2 regions of the Chelativorans composti genome follow, and region 2 is predicted to be linked to the other one. Evidence: riboswitches for the same ligand, from Rfam matches in the RefSeq annotation. Region 2 holds a riboswitch; the other holds the start of a gene.
The links. A riboswitch is a leader RNA that binds a small molecule or an ion and turns the genes downstream of it on or off. The one in region 2 is predicted to bind S-adenosylmethionine.
Positions count from the first base shown of each region.

Region 1 (3,407 bases), on a different contig from region 2:
GATATCGAGGACCCGGGAGCCGGGACTGATCAGGTCGGCGATAACGCGGAAGTCAACGCGGGGTTCAGTGTTCACGCTCATTCGCCGATCCCCATCTGACGGGCTGCCGCATTGATGAAGCCGCGGACGGCCGCGTGGAACTCGGGCTCATCCAGCAGAAAGGCATCGTGACCCTTGTCGGATTCGATCTCAACGAAGGACACGGAGGCGCCGGCGGCGTTCAGAGCGTGGACAACCATGCGGCTTTCCTCGGTCGGGAACAGCCAGTCGCTGGTGAAGGAGACCACACAGAACCGGGTTTTCGTGCCCTTGAACGCATCGGCCAGGCGGCCGTTGTGCTCCGCGGCAAGATCGAAGTAGTCCATCGCGCGGGTGAGATAGAGGTAGGAATTGGCGTCAAACCGGTCCACGAAGGTGAAACCCTGGTGGCGCAGATAGCTCTCGATCTGGAAATCGGCGTCGAAGCCGAAGGTGATCTGGTTGCGGTCCTGCAGATTGCGACCGAACTTGCGGTGGAGGGCCGCCTCCGACAGATAGGTGATATGCGCGCCCATGCGGGCGACGGCAAGGCCCTTGGCCGGGTGGCGTCCCTGCGCAATGTAGTCGCCACCGCACCAATCGGGATCGGCCATGACCGCCTGGCGACCCACTTCGTGGAAGGCGATGTTCTGCGCCGTGTGGCGCGCGCCGGTGGCGATCGGAATTGCGTTGCGCACCCGCTCCGGGAAACTGTGGGCCCATTCCAGCACCTGCATGCCGCCCATCGAGCCGCCAACGACGGCAAGAAGCTGGTCAATGCCGAGGCAATCCACGAGCATGGACTGGGCGCGCACCATGTCGCCGATGGTGATGACGGGAAAGTCGAGGCCATAAGCCTTGCCCGTCGCCGGATTGACCGTCGCCGGGCCGGAGGAGCCCATGCAACCGCCGATGACGTTCGAGCAAATGACGAAGAAGCGGTTGGTGTCGATGGGCTTGCCGGGGCCGACCAGCATCTCCCACCAGCCGGGCTTGCCGGTCACCGGATGGGTGTTCGCCACATGCTGGTCACCGGTGAGCGCGTGGCAGATGAGGATCGCATTCGACCGATCGGCGTTCAGCTCACCCACCGTCTGATAGGCAATCTGAAAAGGGGACAGAATAGCCCCCGACTCCAGCCTCAGCGGCTTGTCTTCACCAAACTTCACCAGCAGACTGGACGGCGAATTCGCTTCGTCGCGTGCGGTTCTTACTCTTGACTGTTCCATACGCTTGCCGTTCGCCGGAAACAAAAAAAACCGGCATTGTTGAAACAATTGCCGGTCACGGAACGCAGATCGGTCCTTTAGCAACTTATTTAACGTGGCTGCAAGCCGACCGGCCAAATCACCACGGAACGTCCTTCCTTTAGAGCCGGAACCCCTTTGCGTCAACGAATTTGATGGGATAAAGCATTGGCGCCGAAGCAATGGATCTGATGATGAATACACTTGACCGTCCGCAACCCCGACCGGGTGTCATGGATATCGCCGCCTACGTGCCAGGCAGGGAAACTGTCGAGGGCGTGGCGAAGGTTTGGAAGCTTTCGTCCAACGAAACGCCGCTTGGGCCCTCCCCCAAGGCGAGGGAGGCCATCGCCGCGGTAACGGACCGTCTGGAGATCTATCCGGACGGCGACGCGCGCAAGCTTCGCGATGCCATCGCGGAAGTACACGGCCTCAACCCGGCCAACATCATCTGCTCGAACGGTTCCGACGAACTGCTCGGACTCCTGGCGCATACCTATCTGCAGCCCGGCGACGAGGGCATCATCACCGAGCACGGCTTCCTGGTCTACAAGATCCAGATCATGGCGGCAGGCGGCGTGCCCGTGGTCGTGAAGGAGAAAAACGAGACGGTGGACGTGGACGCGATCCTTGCGGCCGTGACGGACAAGACCCGGCTCGTCTACCTCGCCAACCCCGCCAACCCGACCGGCACCTACATTCCGGCCGAGGAAGTGCGCCGGCTGCATGCCGGACTGCCGAAGAACGTGCTGCTGGTGATCGATGCCGCCTACGCGGAATACGTCCGCAAGAACGATTACGAGGCGGGCCTCGAGCTGGTATCCTCGTGGGACAACGTGGTGATGACCCGCACGTTCTCGAAGATCCACGGCCTCGCCGCCCTGCGTATCGGCTGGCTTTACGGCCCGGCGCATGTCATCGACGCGCTCAACCGCGTGCGCGGCCCGTTCAATGTCAACGCGCTTGCCATCGAGGCGGGCGCTGCGGCGATGCGCGACCGTGCCCACGTGCAGAACGCGTTGGAGTATAATCTCAAGTGGAAGGACTGGCTGACCGAGGAGCTGACCAAGCTGGGCCTGCGCGTGACGCCGTCCGTCACCAACTTCCTGCTGATCCATTTTCCGGATCAGGACGGCAAGCGGGCGGCGGAGGCGGACGAGTTCCTGTGCTCGCGCGGTTACATCCTGCGCCAGGTTCGCGGCTACGGCTTCCCGAACGCCCTTCGCATGACAATCGGACCGGAAGAAGCAAACCGCGGCGTGGTGGACGCGCTGCGCGAATTCCTGAACAGGTGATTTGTGAGTGAACCCCTCTTCAATAAGGTCGCGCTGATCGGCATCGGCCTTATCGGCTCTTCGCTGGCGCGCGTGATCCGCCGCGAAAACCTGGCAAATACGATCATCGTCAACACCCGCCGCGAGGAAACGCTGAACCGCGCGCGGGAGCTCAACCTTGGCGACGACTATTATTCCAGTGCTGCAGAGGCGGTTCGCGACGCAGATCTCGTCATCGTGTGCGTGCCCGTGGGCGCCTGCGGCCAGGTCGCCGCCGAAATCGCGCCGGCGCTGAAGCCCGGCGCGATCGTCACCGACGTGGGTTCGACCAAGCGTTCGGTCATCCAGCAGATGGCGCCGGTCCTGCCCGATACCATCGAGTTCGTGCCCGGCCATCCCATCGCTGGCACGGAGCATTCGGGCCCGGACGCCGGCTTCGCCGAGCTGTTCCGCAACCGCTGGTGCATCCTCACGCCGATCGGCAGGGCGAGCGACGAGGCGGTGCAGAAACTCAGCCGTTTCTGGGAAGCCTGCGGCTCGCGCGTCGATACCATGGACCCCGACCATCACGACAAGGTTCTGGCGATCGTCTCGCACCTGCCGCACATCATCGCCTACAACATCGTCGGCACGGCGGATGATCTGGAGACAGTCACCCAGTCGGAGGTGATCAAATATTCCGCGTCCGGCTTCCGCGATTTCACGCGACTGGCGGCATCCGACCCGACCATGTGGAGAGACATCTGCCTGCACAACAAGGATGCGATCCTGGAGATGCTGGCGCGGTTCTCGGAGGATCTGTCGGCGCTGCAACGCGCGATCCGCTGGGGCGACGGGGAGACGCTGTTCAACCTGTTCACCCGCACGC
Region 1 is NZ_BAABGS010000020.1:34,740-38,146, forward strand. Features, by position in the region: gene metW (methionine biosynthesis protein MetW) at 1-81, opposite strand, end outside; gene metX (homoserine O-acetyltransferase MetX) at 78-1,247, opposite strand; SAM riboswitch at 1,305-1,382, opposite strand; gene hisC (histidinol-phosphate transaminase) at 1,460-2,560, shown strand; gene ABD906_RS07585 (prephenate/arogenate dehydrogenase family protein) at 2,564-3,407, shown strand, end outside.
Region 1: another riboswitch for S-adenosylmethionine. It lies ahead of metX (homoserine O-acetyltransferase MetX); the one in region 2 lies ahead of ABD906_RS13475 (O-succinylhomoserine sulfhydrylase).

Region 2 (3,407 bases):
TGATGCCCGACGGCGTGCTCAACGGGCATCCGGAGGTGTACTGGAAGCTGTCGCCGGGTTCGATCACAGGCTTTTCGCCCACGACGCCTTCGCCGCGCACTTCCTGCACACGGCCGAGCTCGTCGGTGATGTGCCAGTAGCGGGAGAGAAGACGAACCGGCTCGGGCGAATTGTTGACGATGGTCACTTGATAGGCCCAGACGAAGCGGCCTTCCTCGAGGTCAGACTCGTCCGGCAGAAAGAATGCCTCGACGGATACTTCAATGCCTGCAGTGGTGGCGCGGTACATGGTCTTCCCGAGGACGCTGCGTCAAAAACAATTTCCGGCAGGCAAGGAGCCGCCGAGACTGTCTATGTTGTAGCGCAGACGACCGGCAGATCAATAAGGCTCGCGGGGAGTGTCCACGTCCAATGCTCAGCTCAAGCGGACGGGCGGCCGCCCGTCCGCTTGCCCGCGCATCAGGCGGCGGCGAGCGCGCGCTCGATGTCTTTCAGCAAATCCTCGGTATCTTCGATGCCTGCCGACAGGCGCAGCGTGCCGTCGGTGATGCCGGCTTCAGCGCGGCTTTCGTCCGACAGGTTCTTGTGCGTCGTGGTTGCCGGATGCGTGATCAGGCTCTTGGCATCGCCGAGGTTGTTCGAGATCTTGATGACCTCGAGCGCGTTGGCGAAGTTGAAGGCCGCGCGCTTCCCGTCCTTGAGCTCGATGCAAACCAGGGTCGAACCGCCGGTCATCTGGCGGGCGATGATGTCAGCCTGCGGATGGTCCTTGCGGCCGGGATAGATCACGCGCGCAACCTTCGGGTGGCCTGCGAGGAAATCCGCAATCTGCGAGGCATTGTGCGTCTGCTGGCGCACGCGCAGCGGCAGCGTTTCCAGACCTTTCAGCAGCGCCCAGGCATTGAAGGGCGAAAGGCTCGGGCCGGTATGACGGAAATAGTCGTGCAGGTTGGCCTCGATCCACTCCTTGTCCGAGAGGACAATGCCGCCCAGGCAGCGGCCCTGGCCGTCAATGTGCTTGGTGGCCGAGTAGACCACGACATGTGCGCCATGCTGCAGCGGCTTCTGGTAGAGGGGGGTGGCGAAGACGTTGTCGACCACCAGGCGGGCGCCGGCGGCATTCGCCAGATTGGCGATGGCGCGGATGTCATAGACCTCCAGCGTCGGGTTGGTCGGCGTCTCCATGAAGAAGAGCTTGGTGTTCGGCCGGATCGCGGCTTCCCAGGCCGACAGGTCGCGGCCGTCGACGAAGGTGGTTTCGATGCCGTAGCGCGGCAGGAGATGCTCGATGATCCAGTGACAGGAGCCGAACAGCGCGCGGGCGGAGACAACATGGTCGCCCGCCTTCAGCGAACAGAGAATGGCCGCAGCCACCGCCGCCATGCCGGAAGCCATCGCGCGGGCGTCTTCCGCACCCTCCAGCTCGATCATGCGCTTTTCGAACATGTCGACGGTCGGGTTGGCGTAGCGGGAATAGATGAAGCCCGGATCCTCGCCCTTGAAGCGGGCTTCGGCGGCTTCGGCCGTCTCGTAGACGAAGCCCTGGGTCAGCCAGATTGCCTCGGAGGTTTCCTGAAACTGCGAACGAAGGGTATGGCCGTGGACCAAGGCGGTCTGCGGCTTCCAACCTGTACTATTGTCTGATTGTGCCATTGTCTCTGCCCAAATTGTCGGCCGCGTAAAACGCCGGATGAGCATCGACATCGAGCGCGGCCTTTTAGCGACTTCTTTAACGTGGCTGCAAGCCGACCGGCAAATCACCACGGGATAACGACCCTTTAATCGCGTATTCTCCTTGCGTCAATTGTGCAGGACGGTAAAGCTCCCCTGCAAAATCCTGGAGGCTAGACGTGGTGAACCCGGGCATCCTGCCTGACTCTGACATTGCAGAGCTTTTCAACCAGGGCGCACTCGCATCGGAACGACCGCTGGACGAGGACCAGATCCAGCCGGCGAGCCTCGACCTGCGCCTTGGGCGGGTTGCCTATCGTGTTCGCGCCAGCTTCCTTCCGGGCCCGAAATGCCGGGTGCTGGACAAGCTCGAGCGGCTGAAGCTGCACGAGATCAGCCTCGATGCCGGCGCGGTGCTGGAGACGGGATGCGTCTATATCGTGCCGCTCATGGAAACGCTTCGCCTGCCGCAGGACGTCTCGGCCTCCGCCAATCCGAAGAGCTCGACGGGCCGCCTCGACATCTTCACCCGCGTCATTACCGACCACGGGCAGGAGTTCGACAAGATCCCGGCCGGCTATACAGGGCCGCTCTATCTCGAGGTCAGCCCGCGCACGTTCCCGATTGTGGTGCGGCCCGGCTCGCGGCTGTCGCAGATCCGCTTCCGGCGCGGCAATGCCGTGCTGAGCGAGGAGGAGCTCGCGCAGCTGCACGAGCGCGAGACGCTGGTGGCCTCCGAACAACCCAATATCTCTGGCGGCGGCATCGCCCTTTCGATCGACCTCAATGGCGGCGAGGGCGGCCTGGTCGGCTACCGGGCGAAGCATCACTCGGGCGTCATCGACGTGGACCGCAAGGCAGCCTATGACGTGCGCGACTTCTGGGAGCCGATCTACGACTACGGCAAGCGGGAGCTGGTGCTCGACCCGGACGAGTTCTACATCCTGGTCTCGCGCGAGGCGGTGCATGTGCCGCCGAACCATGCGGCCGAAATGACACCCTTCGACCCGCTGGTGGGCGAGTTCCGCGTGCATTATGCCGGCTTTTTCGACCCCGGCTTCGGCCATTCGGCGGCGGGCGGCTCGGGCAGCCGCGCGGTGCTGGAAGTGCGCAGCCACGAGGTGCCGTTCATCCTCGAACACGGGCAGATCGTCGGCCGCCTCGTCTACGAGCGGATGAGCAGGGCCCCGCAGAAGCTCTACGGCAGCAGCCTCAAGTCCAACTACCAGGGCCAGGCGCTGAAGCTCTCCAAGCATTTCCGCTGAGAACCCGAGGGGCGGGCGGGTTCTCGCAATCACGCGTGCGACGGCATAAGCGCAGCCGACCGCTCAGGCGGCTCGGGAATGCCGTGCAACTTGAAATGCCGGCCTGATCAAAACATGGGCGGAATAATATTCCTGCCGATGATTTGGGCATTGCTTCTGCGGCCCGATCTGGCACGAGCCCGACCGGTCCTCCTAACCCCCTGTAACAACAGCGCTCTTTGATCCGCCCCTGAGTGGCATGCGCTTTGCATTGTCTGTTGCAGCGCAAAAACACATCCAGAGGGGATCCAACATGCCGCGAGTTGCAAGGGTGCGCAGTCTGCTGATGGGAGCGACGGTCCTGGCCGGAGCCTTGATGTCCGGGGAGAGCTTCGCGCAGGAGGACACGATCAAGGTCGGCATCCTCCATTCGCTGTCCGGGACCATGGCAATCTCGGAGACGACGCTGAAGGACGTCATGCTGATGCTCAT
Region 2 is NZ_BAABGS010000072.1:72,211-75,617, reverse strand. Features, by position in the region: gene apaG (Co2+/Mg2+ efflux protein ApaG) at 1-289, opposite strand, end outside; gene ABD906_RS13475 (O-succinylhomoserine sulfhydrylase) at 460-1,653, opposite strand; SAM riboswitch at 1,698-1,774, opposite strand; gene ABD906_RS13470 (2'-deoxycytidine 5'-triphosphate deaminase) at 1,851-2,936, shown strand; gene urtA (urea ABC transporter substrate-binding protein) at 3,229-3,407, shown strand, end outside.